2 regions of the Nonomuraea sp. B208 genome follow, and region 1 is predicted to be linked to the other one. Evidence: riboswitches for the same ligand, from Rfam matches in the RefSeq annotation. Region 1 holds a riboswitch; the other holds the start of a gene.
The links. Region 1 has a riboswitch for S-adenosylmethionine ahead of AC27IY_RS16945 (GNAT family N-acetyltransferase). Riboswitches for the same ligand answer to the same signal wherever they lie in the genome.
Positions count from the first base shown of each region.

Region 2: another riboswitch for S-adenosylmethionine. It lies ahead of thrC (threonine synthase); the one in region 1 lies ahead of AC27IY_RS16945 (GNAT family N-acetyltransferase).

Region 1 covers NZ_BAAJOU010000021.1:53,907-61,421, reverse strand. The annotation lists gene AC27IY_RS16980 (hypothetical protein) at 1-43, shown strand, start outside; gene AC27IY_RS16975 (DUF3626 domain-containing protein) at 40-927, shown strand; gene AC27IY_RS16970 (WD40 repeat domain-containing protein) at 1,010-2,998, opposite strand; gene AC27IY_RS16965 (RNA polymerase sigma factor) at 3,148-3,720, shown strand; gene AC27IY_RS16960 (CU044_5270 family protein) at 3,713-4,552, shown strand; gene AC27IY_RS16955 (anthrone oxygenase family protein) at 4,563-5,030, opposite strand; gene AC27IY_RS16950 (TetR/AcrR family transcriptional regulator) at 5,114-5,773, shown strand; SAM riboswitch class I at 5,810-5,915, shown strand; gene AC27IY_RS16945 (GNAT family N-acetyltransferase) at 5,909-6,565, shown strand; gene AC27IY_RS16940 (GlxA family transcriptional regulator) at 6,495-7,505, opposite strand.
Region 2 covers NZ_BAAJOU010000021.1:772,790-780,304, reverse strand. The annotation lists gene groL (chaperonin GroEL) at 1-1,212, opposite strand, end outside; gene AC27IY_RS20710 (cold-shock protein) at 1,550-1,750, opposite strand; gene AC27IY_RS20705 (MoaD/ThiS family protein) at 1,992-2,267, opposite strand; gene thrC (threonine synthase) at 2,291-3,526, opposite strand; SAM riboswitch class I at 3,540-3,681, opposite strand; gene AC27IY_RS20695 (RNA polymerase sigma factor) at 3,761-4,315, opposite strand; gene AC27IY_RS20690 (alpha,alpha-trehalose-phosphate synthase (UDP-forming)) at 4,347-5,771, shown strand; gene AC27IY_RS20685 (hypothetical protein) at 5,787-6,359, opposite strand; gene otsB (trehalose-phosphatase) at 6,398-7,153, opposite strand; gene AC27IY_RS20675 (DUF3263 domain-containing protein) at 7,205-7,504, opposite strand.

The DNA of each region.
Region 1 (7,515 bases):
ACGTCGTCAAAGGCGTCCACGTAGGGACGGACTGCGCGGATGAGCGCCGACCCGGTCACATCACCACAGGAGCGAGCCCTCCGCCATGTCGAGGCCCTGTCGTCAGGGGCCCCGCTCGAACCCCGGTCGCGCGTGACGCTCAACTTCCACCCCGACCGCCTGGTCGGCGATCGGGAGATCCTGCTCAGGCTGGCCGACGACGGCGTCTACCTGTCGCAGTTCGTCACCGGGACGAGCAACGGGGGACTCACCGCCCACCCCGGCGGCGACCGGTGGCGGTGGGAGAGCACGATCTTCGGCGGCGCGTACGACCACGCGCCCGCGGAGGAGCGCCCCGTCTACGGTGCCCTGAACTTCCGGCGCAGGTCCAGCGGCGCCGCGCCACGGTTCGGATCCGCCCACTTCAGGCTGACGGCCGAGACTCTTCGCCGGACCACCTTCTGCTACCCGGACAGCTTCTTCGAGCCTTCGGCGTTCGGCGTCGCATCCCGTATGGCGCTGATCGAGCTGGCCGAGGCCGACGACCCCGACCTTCTGGACGACTACATCGAGGCCCAGGTGCACGGGCCGGTCAGGCTCGACCGGGACGTCGAGGCCCTGGTCCTCGACCTCAGCCATCGCGGCACGGCCGTGGAGGCCGCGGCCCGCCGGCTTCCGTGCCCGGTGGAATGGCATCCCGGCTTCCGGCTCACGGTCGAGCATCTGCGGCGCCACCCTGACTACCGGGGACAGGAGTACGTGGCGCTCGGCGCGGAGATCGCGGTCGACGGCCTGCTCGATCCGCGGATCATCGGCGAAGCCGCCCGCACCGGGCGCTACGACGCGCAGGCGCTGAAGAAGGTCTGGCACTGCGTGGCGCGCTTCGGCTCGCCTCTGCCCCCGATCGGCGGGATTCCTGACCCGGCGACTGCCTGCTGTCCTTCATGAGGTCGCTTGAGTGCCATGCTCGGCGAGGAGGCCGAGAGCCTGGCATCGGAGATCTTCGCGGTCCTGCCGGACCAGGCCGCGGTCAGCTCGATCTGGCCATGGTGAGGACGGCGATGTCGCGGCCGAAGCAGACGATGACGTGACCCTGTGGGGTGGCGGCGACGGCGTTGACCTGGTCGGGGAATGCGAGGTCAGGGATGATCCTGTCGAAGGTGGCGAGGCTCCAGGCCGCTACCGTTCTCTGGCTCGCGGTGAGCGCGATGGGGTGGCCGTCGATCGTGGTGGCGGCGAGGACGTCCACGTTCATCATGTAGACGTCCTTGTACGTCGTGCGGAGCTGACCGATCTGCTGGGCGGTGGCGACGTCCCAGACCTTCGTCCATGGGTCGCGCCAGTCGTCGTTCGTGGTGACGGCGATGGGTCGTCCGTCCGCGAGGGTGGCGGCCACGAGACGCACCGGTTTGCCGTTGCTCCCGGTGGTCTGGAGCTGGGTGTCGCGGTTCGCGGTGAGATCACGGACCCGGAAGCCGCCGCCCCGACGTCCGAGGAGAGCGACGGGCCGATCGTCGAGCGTGGTGGTGGTGAGGGCCTGTACGGATCGGTGGTCGCTCTTGCGGGGGTTTCCGGTCTCCTCGCCGGTGCGGAGATCCCATACCCGGATGGTCTTGTCGTCGCCGGCGGTGATGGCCCGGGGCGGGTCGTCCGTGTCGTCGGCGGCGATCGCGGTGATCGGGCCGCGGTGGGCGGCCAGCGGCGCTCCGGCCGCTTTCCCCAGGGCGAGGTCCCAGACACGGGCCTCGCCGTCCTTGCCTCCGGCGAGCGCCACCGCCCGGCCGTCCACCTGGGTCGCGGCCACGACGGTGATGGCGCCGGTGTGGTCCGTGAGTGGCCGGCACACCTGATCGCCGGTTTCCAGATCCCACGCCCGTACGGTCGCGTCAGCGCTCCCGGTGACCGCCACCGGCCGGCCGGCCACTGAAGTGGTGGCCACCGCCGTGATCGCGGCGTCGTGGCGTTCCGGCTTGTCGGCCGGCCGGTCGACGACCAGGTCGGACACCCGGACCGATCCGCCGTCGCAGCTCGACACCACCACCTGCCGGCCGTCCATCACAGCCGTCGCCACCGCGAGCAGCGCGCGGGGATGCTGGGGGTACAGCTCATCGACCAGCTCGGCCGTTCGCAGGTCCCATACCTGGATGGTGGGCTCGTCGGAGGTGCAGGTGATCGCCAGCGGTCGGTTGTCCATGACCGTGGTCGTCACGGACTTCAGGTCCACCGATCGGGGGAGGTCACCGACCGGCAGGCCGGTGGCCAGGTCCGACACGCGGGTGGTCGTCTGGTAGCCACCGGAGACGACCACCGGATGACCGGGAGTCAGCTCCGTGACCGCGAGCGCGCTCACGTGTCCGCTGTCGCGGGTGAACGGGCTGCCGACCGGGTCACCGGTGTCCAGGTCCCACACCCGGACCGTTCGGTCGCTCGTGACGGCCACCCAGCGGCCGTCCAGCACGGCGGTCGCCACCGCGTACACCGGACCGCTGTGGCCGCGGATCGGCTCCATCACCTCCTGCCGCGTCTCCAGGTCCCATACTCCTACCGGCGTGTGGTAGCACGCGGTGACCACCGCCTGGCGGCCATGGCGTTCGGCGATCGCGAGGGCCCGCACGCCGTCCTGGAGGTGGAACGGCTCGCCGACCGGCTTGCCGGACGCGAGCTCCCACACCCGTACGGTGCCGTCGTCACCACCGCTGACCACGACGGGACGGCCGTCCAGCACGGACATCGCCAGCGCCCGCACCGTGTTCGTGTGACCGGTCCATGGGGCGCCGATCAGGTCACCGGTGGACAGATCCCAGACCCGTACGGTGTTGTCGCCGCTCCCGGTGACCGCCACGGGACGGCCGTCGAGGACCGTGGCCACCACCGCCGACACATAAGTGGTGTGGCCGTCCGCGGAGCCCAGCGGCGGGCATGACTTCACGCCCTTCGGCAGCAGACTGGTCCACGTCGGCTGCACACGCCAGGCAGCGGGACGGCTGATCGGTGCCTCATGGCGGGGCAGGGACGACATGCCGCGCATCTTAGGCGCCTATAACGGGACACGTCCCGAAAACCTGGGGCATACCGCCGGCGTGTGGGAAGACGATTCCGGGCTGCGGCGAAGGATGGGTGATCGAGACCGCAGACCCAGAAGGCAGACCGCATGCCGGAGACAAGAACGTGAGCGCCGAAGCGAGCGAACAGGTGACCGACGCCGAGCTCGTCGCCCGGTACCGGCGCGACCCCCACCTGTTCACCGCCGTCCACGACCGCTACTACCGCGACATCTACCTGTACGTCGCGGGCCGCCTGGACACGCAGATCGCCGAGGACCTCACCGCCGAGACGTTCCTGCTGGCCTTCGACCGGCGCGACCGGTACGACCCGGAACGCGGAGACCTTCGGCCCTGGCTGTTCGGCATCGCCACCAATCTGATCGCCAGGCACCGCCGCAAGGAGACCCGCCACTACAAGGCGCTGGCCAAGCTGGGACCCGAGCCCGTCGTGGAAGGCCACGAGGACCGGGTCGTCACCTCGGTCGCCGCCGAGCGCATGCAGCCGCAGCTGGCCAGGGCGCTGGCCGCCCTGTCCGGCGGCGAGCGCGACGTGCTGCTGCTCGTGGCCCTGGGCCAGCTCAGTTATGACGAAGTGGCTCAGGCGCTCGGCATCGCCGTCGGCACCGTGGGCTCCCGGCTCAGCCGGGCCCGCAGCAAGATCGTCGCCATCGTCGACAAGGAGAAAGCCCGTGGATGACCTGAACGCCGTCGCGACCCTTCTGGCCAAGCCCGAGCCGTCCGCCGAGGCGATCGCCCGCAGCAGGGGACGTCTCCAGGACAGGATGAGGCGCAGCCGCGCCCGCCGGCGCCTGCCGGTGCTGGGCATGGCGGTGGCCGCCGCGGTGGCCGCCGCATTGATCGTCGCCGGCGTGTTCCAGCCCGCCGCCGCGCCGGTCTCGGGCAGGGACGTCCTGCTCATGGCGGCGGCCAGCGCCGAGCACGTCTCCCAGGGGACGGGGACCTACTGGCACATCAAGCGTACGTTCCAGGGCCCGGACGGGCCCCATGTGCAGGAGAGCTGGACCACCCGCGACGGCCGCCACTGGTCCAGGAACGAGCCGTCCGCCACGCCCGGCTCGGTCGTCGAGGACCCGGCGCCGTTCAGACTCATGGGCGCCGAGATCGGGTTCGAGGAGCTCGAAGGGCTTCCGGCGGATCCGGAGAAGCTGAAGGAGCACATCGCCGGGCTGCCCCGCCAGGACAGCGCCATGTTCCCTGCCGACCGGCAAGGCGAGCTCGTCTCCCCGCTGATCGAGCTGATCACGGAGCTGCCGACGCCCGCGCGGGTCCGTTCGGCGGCATTCGAGGCCCTCGCCGCCACCCCCGGGGTCAGGAACGTGGGGCCTGTCGAGGACGGGCAGGAGCTGGTGATCCCGCTCTCCGGGAAGGTGGAGGTCAAGATGGTCGTCGATCCTGAGGCCGCCCGGGTGACGCGTGCCACCATCCTGCTGACCGCCGAAGGAGGTGCGGCGATCAGCAACTCGTACATCTCCGTCACCACCGGGTGGACGGACGAGTTCCCGCGCTGAAGGCCGCTGTTCAGGTGCGGTCGAAGGTCTGGACGGTGATCAGGGAGGCGAACGCCGCGAGCGCGAGCGCGGTCCGTACGAGGTGCAGGTTCAACCACCGACGGCGGCTCTCCTCCCAGTCGGCGGGCAGGAGGTCGGGGTCCCAGGCGTCCGCCAGCCGGTTGAGTGGCTCCAGGCCCGTCAGGGTGAGGGCCACGGTGAGGATCACCAGGATCAGGGCGGCGGCGGTGAGGCCGAAGGCGAACCATCCTCGGGGCCACGACAGGGCGGCCGCGACGATCAGCGCCGCGATGCCGGCCAGCAGCAGCGGCGGCATGGCGCGGCCGTAGTCGACGTTGAGCGCCTGCCAGTACCGGACGTAGGCAGGTCCCGGCAGGCGGGCCACGGACGGGGCGAGGAGGACGAAGACGACGCCGCCCGCGTACAGGCCGATCAGCAGCAGCGCGACCATCCTGGCCGCGGTCAGCACCAAGGACATCGGCATCTCCGGGAGTTGGGTATAGACAGAAGCTTTCATTAGAAGGGCTTCTATTCAATGTGGTTCTGGGAGTATGGCTGGCGATGACTGAGCGGAAGAAGCGCCGTCCCTACTCCAGCGCTCTGCGGCAGGAGCAGGCCGAGGCCACGCGGCAGAGGATCGCGGGCGCGGCGCGGGAACTCATGATCAGGAAGGGCTACGCGGACACGACCATGGCCGAGGTCGCCCGCGAGGCGGGGGTGGCGCTCCAGACGCTGTACACGTCCTCCCCCGGAGGCAAGCCCGCCCTGGCCAAGCTCGTCTACGACATCACGCTGGCCGGCGACGCCCGGCCCCTGCCGCAGAGCGACCGCCCCGAGGTGCAGGCGATCATCGACGAACCCGATCCCGCACGCAAGCTGGCCCGGTACGCCGCCATGGCCACCGGGATCCTCCGGCGCATCCAGCCCGTGCACCGCGTCCTGCGCGCGGCCGCCGCCGCCTCCCCGGCCGACGCGGGGCTCCAGGAGGTCCTGGCCGACATCGAACGCGAGCGGCTGAAGGGCAGCCACGGGCCGGCCCACCACCTGCACGCGCTCGGGGCCCTGCGGCCGGGCCTCGCTCCTGCCAGGGCGGCCGCGCAGATCTACGTCCTCACCTCGACGGAGAACTTCGAGAAGCTGACCGAGGTCTGCGGGTGGAGCGAGGCCGAGTACGAGAAATGGCTGGCCGGGATCCTCGCGGCCGCCCTCCTCCAGGCTTGACGCTGCCGGCGGTCGTTGGGGAAGATCGACTTTCGACGATCATCCAGAGGATCTGAGGGGCCTGGCCCTGTGACGGTCCGGCAACCTGCCCAGCTCGGGCAAGGTGCCAACGCCAGGAACGATGAGGAAGGTCTGATGAGCGTTCAGCTCGACGTTCCCGTGCTCGCCGGTTCCCTGGTACGGCTGGAGCCGTTGACGATGGAACACGCGGCGGACCTGGCGGAGGCCGCCGAGGAGGACCGGGCGTCCTACGGGTTCACGCTGGTTCCCCGAGGGCCCGGGATGCGGGGGTATGTCGCGGCGCAGTTGGCCAGGGACGGGCTGACGCCGTTCGCCCAGATCCGCGTACGTGACGGGAAAGCCGTGGGGTGCACCGCGTTCTGGGATCCGCGGCCGTGGCCGGACCGGCCGGACTCCCTGCGGGCGATCGAGATCGGCTTCACCTGGCTCGCGGCGTCGGCGCAGGGCACCGGGATCAACGCCGAGGCGAAGCTGCTGCTGCTTACGTACGCGTTCGAGAGCATCGGCGTCGCGCGGGTCGATCTGAAGACCGACGCCCGCAACCACCGGTGCCGACGTGCGCTGGAGCAGCTCGGCATCGGCTTCGAGGGGGTCCTGCGCAACTGGTCGATGTCGTGGGCGCCCGGCGAGGAGGGGCTGCTGCGGGACTCGGCGATGTTCGCGGTGGTCTCGTCCGACTGGCCGGCCGTCCGGCGGACCCTCATGACCCGGCTGGCCTCGGCGTCGGCGCCTGGCCCGGGCCGAAGCGGTGGCGGTACTGCAGAGGGGTGAGGCCGATCCTGCGGCGCATCAGCGCGCGAAGGTTCGCGGCCGTGCCCAGGCCGGTGTGCCGGGCGACCGTCTCGAAGCGGGACTCGCCCCGTTCGATCAGCCGGCAGGCCAGGGCGAGGCGTTCCCCCGTCAGCCAGGCGAGCGGGGTGGTGCCCAGTTGCGCCTGGAAGCGGCGGTGCAGGGTGGCCGCGCTGACCGAGGCGCGGGCCGCGAGGTCGGACACCGTGAGCGGGGCGTCCAGGTGCTCCTGGGCCCAGGCGAGTACGGGCGCCAGCGACTCGTCAGGCACCTCGGGCACCGGCCGCTCCACGAACTGCCGCTGCCCGCCGTCGCGGTGGGCGGCGAAGACCAGCCGCCGGCTCACCGAGTTGGCGACCTCCGCGCCGTGGTCGCGGCGGACGATGTGCAGGCCGAGGTCGAGCGCGGCCGCGCTGCCCGCGGCGGTGAGGATGTCGCCGTCGTCCACGAACAGCACGTCCGTCTCAAGGCGGACGGAAGGGAAGCGGGCCCGGAAGGAGTCCGCCCACTGCCAGTGCGCGGTGGCCCGGCGTCCGTCGAGCACCCCGGCCTCGGCCAGGGTGAAGGCGCCGCTGCAGAAGCCGACCAGGCGGGCGCCGCGCGCGTGCGCCCGGCGGATGGCGTCGAGCACGGCGGTTCTTCTGGGCACCTCGACGTCGGGACGGTTCGGGACGATCAGGGTGTCCGCCGCGTCGGCCGCCTCCAGGCCGGCGACGCCCGTGAGGGTGAAGAACCCGTCCCGCATCAGGGTGCGCGGCTCGGGGGAGCACAGGCGGAAGTCGTACAGGTCGCGGCCGAGCTCGGGCCGGCGCAGGCCGAAGACCTCGGTCGCGCAGCCCAGCTCGAAGGGGTTGGAGTTCTCGTCCACGATCACGACGACCCGGTGCGCGTCCGAGGCGATGTGCGAGGATTCTTGCGGCATGTGCTATTCC
Region 2 (7,515 bases), 720 kb from region 1:
CGCCTTCGCGTTGCGCACGGCGTCCTCGATGCGGTGCTTGCGCTCCTTGAGCTCGACCTCGGTGGCCGCGCCGGCCTTGATGACGGCCACGCCGCCGGCCAGCTTGGCGAGACGCTCCTGGAGCTTCTCGCGGTCGTAGTCGGAGTCGGTGCGCTCGATCTCGGCGCGGATCTCGTTGACCCGGCCGGAGATCTGCTCGGCGTCGCCGGCGCCGTCGACGATCGTGGTCTCGTCCTTGGTGACGACGACCTTGCGCGCGCGGCCCAGCAGGTCGAGGGTGGCGTTCTCGAGCTTGAGACCGACCTCCTCGGCGATGACCTGGCCACCGGTGAGGATGGCGATGTCGTTGAGCATGGCCTTGCGGCGGTCGCCGAAGCCCGGGGCCTTGACGGCCACGGAGCGGAACAGGCCGCGGATCTTGTTGACGACCAGGGTGGCCAGGGCCTCGCCCTCGACGTCCTCAGCGATGATCAGCAGCGGCTTGCCGGACTGCACGACCTTGTCGAGCAGGGGCAGCAGGTCCTTGTTGGCGGAGACCTTGCTGTTGACGATCAGGATGTAGGGGTCCTCGAGGACGGCCTCCATGCGGTCGGAGTCGGTGACGAAGTACATCGACACCATGCCCTTGTCGAACCGCATGCCCTCGGTGAGCTCCAGCTCCAGGCCGAAGGTGTTGCTCTCCTCGACGGTGATGACGCCTTCCTTGCCGACCTTGTCCATCGCCTCGGCGATGAGCGAGCCGATCTCGGGGTCGGCGGCGGAGATGGAGGCGGTGGAGGCGATCTGCTCCTTGGTCTCCACGTCCTTGGCCAGCTTGGAGAGCTCCTCGCTGACGCGCTCGACGGCGGCCTCGATGCCCTTCTTCAGGGCCATCGGGTTGGCGCCGGCGGCGACGTTGCGCAGGCCCTCACGAACCAGCGCCTGGGCGAGCACGGTGGCGGTGGTGGTGCCGTCGCCCGCGACGTCGTCCGTCTTCTTGGCGACTTCCTTGACCAGCTCGGCGCCGATCTTCTCCCAAGGGTCCTCGAGCTCGATCTCCTTGGCGATGGACACACCGTCGTTGGTGATCGTGGGGGCGCCCCACTTCTTCTCCAGCACGACGTTGCGGCCCTTGGGGCCCAAGGTCACCTTGACGGCGTCAGCGAGCTGGTTCATACCGCGCTCGAGACCGCGCCGGGCGTCCTCGTCAAACGCGATCATCTTGGCTGCCATAAGGCTAGACCTCCCAGATGCAGGGTGGCTTGTCCTGGACCGAGCCGACGCCCGCGACGGCCAGGGACTGCATCTCCGTTCGGCAGACCCCATCGTCTCGATCCCGAGTTATTGGCACTCTGCCACACAGAGTGCCAACGAACTGTTTAGCACTCTACCCTGCCGAGTGCAAGCGAACGACCTTCTGGAGGGGTCTCCGCGCAGGTCAGCCGATCCGCATAGGGACGGCGGGCCGCTCACCGTGTGGCCCGCCGCCGATCGACGACTACGAGGGTGGCGGGCTCGTACGGACTGCGCTGCCGCACGGGCCCCGCCGGTGCATACCAGGTGACGTAAATCAGACCGAGCGGACAGACTCGGCCTGCGGTCCCTTCTGGCCCTGCGTGATCTCGAACTCGACCCGCTGGCCCTGCTCGAGAGATCGGTACCCGTCCATCAGTATCGCGGAGTAATGGACGAATACATCCTTACCACCGTCTACCGCGATGAAGCCGTAGCCCTTGTCCGCGTTGAACCACTTGACGGTGCCCTGCGCCACTTCCGACTCCTCTTACTGGGGCTACAGATCTCGCCCATTCCACCGCGAGACCCGTAATCGTCCGACTTAACGACAAAACAGCCAGACGATCGCCTCGACCATACCTGTGGCAAGGGGTTTGGCAACAGAGTCAATCCACGAAAGACGCATTTGTTCGCAGTGCGGGTACTTCAACGTTTGAATAGGCCCGAAAAGCAGAAGGCGCCCGCTTGGGGCGCCTTCTGTGGAGTCGTACGGGCACTCAGCCGCCGGCGACCGCCGGGATGATGGAGATCTGCGTGCCCTGAGGGACGGCGGTGTCCAGGCCCTCGGCGAAACGGACGTCCTCTTCCCCAACGTAAACGTTGACAAAACGCCGAATCTTGCCCGATTCATCCAGAATTCTCGCGCCGATGCCCGGGTAGTCGGCATCGAGCTTGGCGAGCACGTCACGAAGAGTCGCGCCTTCGCCACTCACTTCCGCGTTTCCGCCGGTGTAGGTGCGCAGAATGGTGGGAATCCGAACAGTAACGCTCATGGTTATCTCGCCTTTCCTGGTTGTCAGACAGCCGCGCGGAACGCGTCGAGAGACGGCTTGATCACGGCGGTGGGCCGCGACGACTCGCCGGCGATGGCGTCCAGCGTCTTCAGGCCGTCGCCGGTGTTGAGGACCACGGTCTCCGCCTCGGGGTCGAGCCGCCCCGCCTCGACGAGCTTCTTGAGCACGCCCACGGTGACGCCGCCCGCGGTCTCGGCGAAGATGCCCTCGGTCGAGGCCAGCAGCTTGATCGCGGCCACGACCTCGGCGTCGGTGACGTCCTCGACGGCCCCGCCGGTGCGCCGGGCGATGTCCAGCACGTACGGGCCGTCGGCCGGGTTGCCGATCGCCAGCGACTTCGCGATGGTGTTGGGCTTGACCGGCTGGACGACGTCGTGCCCCGCCTTGTACGCCGCCGACACCGGCGAGCACCCGGCGGCCTGCGCCCCGAAGACCTTGTAGGGGGTGTCCTCGACCAGGCCCAGGGCGATGAGCTCCTTGAAGCCCTTGTCGATCTTGGTGAGCTGCGAGCCCGAGGCGATCGGGATGACGATCTGCTCAGGCAGCCGCCAGCCGAGCTGTTCGGCGATCTCGTACGCGAGCGTCTTGGAGCCCTCGGCGTAGTAGGGCCGCAGGTTGACGTTGACGAACCCCCACTTGTCGCCCAGCGGGTCGCCGATCAGCTCGGAGCAGAACCGGTTGACCTCGTCGTAGGTGCCGTCGATGCCGATCAGCTTGCCGCCGAACACCCGGGCCATGGCGATCTTCGCCTCTTCGAGGTCGGCCGGGATGAACACGCAGGCGTCGAGCCCGGCCCGCGCCGCGGCGGCGGTCACCGCGCCCGCGAGGTTGCCGGTGGAGGAGCAGGAGAGCGTGTGGAAGCCGAAGTTGCGCGCCGCCTCGACGGCGATGGCGACCACCCGGTCCTTGAAGGAGTGGGTGGGGTTGCCGGAGTCGTCCTTGACGTGCAGGGACTTGATGCCGAGCGCCCGCCCGAGGTTGCCCGCCCTGACCAGCTTCGTCCAGCCGGGGTTCATGTTGGGCTTGCTCGCCACGTCGGCGGGGACCGGGAGCAGCGAGCGGTAGCGCCAGATGTTGGCCGGGCCCGCGGCGATGTCCTCGCGGGTCACCCGGCCGAACTCGTAGGCCGCTTCGAGCGGCCCGAAACACTCCAGACACGCGAAGCTCGGCCCGAGCGGGTAACGGGCGCCGCACTCGCGGCAGGACAGAGCGACGGCAGGACCAAAGTCGTGCGACATGAAGCGAGGCCTTCCCTCATCTTCGCCCACGGCCACCTTGACCGCGAACCGGAATTGGCACCTTGTCCCGGTCGGCCTCGCCAGGTCGCGAGTCGAAAGCCGGGAGGGTTGCCGGGGCTTCGCAGGGCCGGTCCCTCCACCCCTCTGGATGAGCTGTATGAAGTTGTTGCACACGACTCTACCCGCCGAAGCGGCGGGAACGACCACCTGTCTCAAAGACTGAGACGGGGCGTCTCACCGATAGTCGTCACCCAGCGCCGCCTGGACGTACTTGCGCGCCTGGTGGATGCGCGACTTCGCGGTGCCCAGCGGGATGCCGAGCTGCTCGGCCACCTCGTTGTAGTCGAGCTGCACGATGTCGCGCAGGACCAGCGCCTGCGCGAGATCGGGCTTGTCGGCCTCCAGCGCCTCCATCGCGTCGAGCAGGTCGAGCCGCGAGCCGGCGATCACGCTGACCCGCCGCGCGTCGGGCTTCTGCGTCGGCAGCTCGTCGGAGGTCTGCTCGGCCGCCCTGCGCTTCAGCGACCGGTAGGTGGTGCGCGCGCAGTTGGCCGTGACGATGTGCAGCCAGGTGCTGAACCTGGCACGCCCCTCGAAGCGGCCGATGTTGCGCGCCACCGCGAGCAGGGTGTCCTGCGACGCCTCCTCGGCATCCTGGTGGTACGGAAGAATCCGGGAGCAGTGGCGCATCACATCCGGCTCGATCCTGGCCAGCAACTCGCCGAGCGCGCGATGATCTCCAGCGGCGGCGGATCGGGCGAGTTCCTCGGTTAGCTCATCAAGCGCCATAGCTGCGATCCTATGATCGGAAGGAGCTTCGATGAACAGCGTCCTCGTGGCCTCCAACAGAGGGCCGGTCTCCTTCACCGTCTCCGACGACGGTGTTCTCATCATGAGACGGGGCGGCGGCGGTCTCGTCTCCGGGTTGTCCGGGGTCGCCAAGGACGACGGGGTCCTGTGGGTCTGCGCGGCGCTGTCCGACGACGACCGCGGCGCCGTGCGCCTGTCCCCCGGCGGCCGGCTCGACCAGGCCGGCTACGACACCGGGCCGCTGCGCATGCTCGACATCCCCGCGACCACGTTCCATCGCGCCTACAACGCCGTGGCCAACTCCACCCTGTGGTTCGTCAACCACCTGCTCTACGACATCCCCAACGCGCCCAGCTTCGGCATCCGCTTCGCCCGCGAGTGGGAGTCCTACCGCGACTACAACGGCGCCTTCGCGCTCGCCCTCGCCGAGGAGGCCGGCCACGGCGCCCGCGTGATGGTGCAGGACTACCACCTCACGCTCACCCCCGCCATGCTCAGGGCCGAGCGGCCCGACCTGCGCATCGCGCACTTCAGCCACACCCCGTGGGCGCCGCCCGAGTACTTCTCGCTGCTGCCCGACGAGGTGGCCGGCGAGGTCCTGGAGGGCATACTCGGCGCCGACCACGCCGGGTTCCTGGCCGAGCGGTGGGCGGCGGCGTTCATGGACTGCTGCGAGGCGGTGCTCGGGGCGGAGGTCGACCGGGCGGCCCGCAGCGTCACCCACGAGGGCCGCACCACCAGGATCGGCGTCCACAGCCTGGGGGTGGACGGCGCGGCGCTGTGGGAGCGGGCCGGCGAGCCCGACGTCGAGTCGCACATCACGGCGATCAGGGAGCAGGTCGGCGACCGCCGCCTCATCGTCCGCATCGACCGCACCGAGCTGTCGAAGAACATCGTGCGCGGCCTGGTGGCCTACGGCGAGTTCCTGGCCGCCCATCCCGAGTGGCACGGCCGCGTGGTGCACCTGGCCTTCGCCTACCCGAGCCGGCACGACCTGCCGGAATACCGCGAGTACACCGCCTCGGTGCAGCGCTGCGCCCAGGAGATCGAGAACGAGTTCGCCACCGAGGACTGGGACCCGCTCATCCTCAACGTCCACGACGACTACCCGCGGTCGCTGGCCGCGTACCGGATGGCCGACGTGCTGCTGGTCAACCCCATCCGCGACGGCATGAACCTGGTGGCCAAGGAGGGCCCGGTGCTGTCGCCGCGCTGCGCGCTGGTGCTCTCGCGGGAGGCGGGCGCGGCCGCCGAGCTGGGCCCGTACGCGCTGATGGTCAACCCCTACGACATCAGCGGCACGGCCGACGCCCTGCACAGGGCGCTGGTCATGCCGGAGGACGAGCGGCGGGCGCGGCGCGACAAGCTGCGCGCCGCGGCCACCGCCCTGCCGCCCCAGAAATGGCTCGCGGCCCAGCTCGACGCCCTCGCCTGAGCCGCGATCCCGCGCTCACCGCCAGTCGGCGTGCTTGAGCGTGTCGGCCAGGCCGGGGGTGTTCCACTGGTCGACGACCAGGATCTTGCTCTTCGGCAGATACCACTCGCGCTGGGTGAAGCGGGCCTTGATCGCGGTGCCGCTGTAGCTCGTGCAGGTGGACTTCCAGGCGTTGTACGTGGCCTTGTGGCCGGGCCCGACCTGGCGCAGCCCCCGCGAGCCCTTCGGGCCGATGCTCTCGCCCCACTTCTCGTTGAACGGGCACGGCTGCACGTCGCTCGCCGTGTAGTACGGGTTCTTGCCGGTGTAGGGGCCGAAGCCCTCCGCGCCGTGCTTGATGAAGGACGGCCCGAGAATGTAGAAGGAGTCGCACTCCGGCGTCCGCCAGCCCCGGGCCTTCCCGCACTTGCCGGTCACGACCTGCACGTTGTCCGGGCCGAAGCGGTGGACCACCCACTGGATCGGGATGTAGAGGGTGAGCCCGGCACGCAGCTTCAGCTCCTGGGCGGGGGCGGCGTGGGCGGGGAAGGCGCCGGCGGTGAGGGTGACGGCCGCGGTGGCGGCGACCGCGAGGTAACGCTTGATCATGACCCCGACTCTAGGGAACCGGACTTGCAGTCCAGTCGTCAACGGCTGAACGCCGACGCCAGCTCCGCCAGCAACGCCAGCACGCCGTCCGGGCCGTCCACCACGATGTCGGCCCGCTCGGCCAGCGCGGTCACCTCCGCCGAGCCGCTGCACACGGTCACCCCGGGCAGCCCGGAGGACCGTACGGCGTCGAAGGCGGCGAGGTCGCCCAGGTCGTCGCCGGCGAACAGCACCGAGCGCGCGTCCCTCTCGGCCAGGAACAGGCCGAGCGCGTGCCCCTTGTCCATGCCCGGCGGCCGCAGCTCCAGCACCATGCGGCCCGGCTCGACCACCAGCCCGTGCCGCTCGGCGAGCCCGGCCAGCGGCTCGCGCAGCGCGGCCAGCGCGCCCTCGGGGTCGGGGGCGCGGCGGGTGTGCACCGCGACGGCCCGGCCCTTGTCCTCGACGGTCACGCCCTCGACGCCGAGCGAGTCGAGCAGCAGCGGCAGGTCGGCCTTCGCCCGTGGCACGCCGGCCGGCGGGGGCGGCGCGGAGATCCGGCCGTTCTCCCAGCGTTCGAAGCCGTAGTGGCCGAGGATGACCAGCCCGGGAACGTCGGCCAGCCCCGGGCCCAGCTCCAGCGCGGTGGCCGGCGGCCGGCCCGTCACGATGGCCACGGCCCCCACGTGCGCGCCGAGCTCGGCGAGCACCGCGGGCGCCTTGGGGTGGATCACGGCGGCCGCCGGATCGGGCACGATCGGGGACAGGGTTCCGTCGAAGTCGAGCCCGATCACGGCCCCGGCGGGGTCCTTCAAGATTGCTTCAATTCCAGGGATGTTCTCCACGCGCCTGCCGTACCCAGCAGGTCAGGGGCGCATGCCAAGCCTTCTGGCCGCGCGGTCGCGCTGCCGCTCGGCGCGCACCCTGCGAAGCCGCTTGACCAGCATGGGGTCGTGCTCAAGCGCCTCCGGACGGTCGATCAATTCGCCCAGCATCTGGTAGTAGCGCGTGGCGGAGAACCCGAAGGTCTCCTTGATGGCCTGCTCCTTCGCGCCCGCGTAGCGCCACCATTGGCGTTCGAAGGCGAGGAGCTCGATGTCGCGTTCGGTCAGTGGTTGTCGGGACGGCTCGTGGGCAGCATCGTCACCGCTGAGGGGTGCTCCCATGGTGTCCTCCT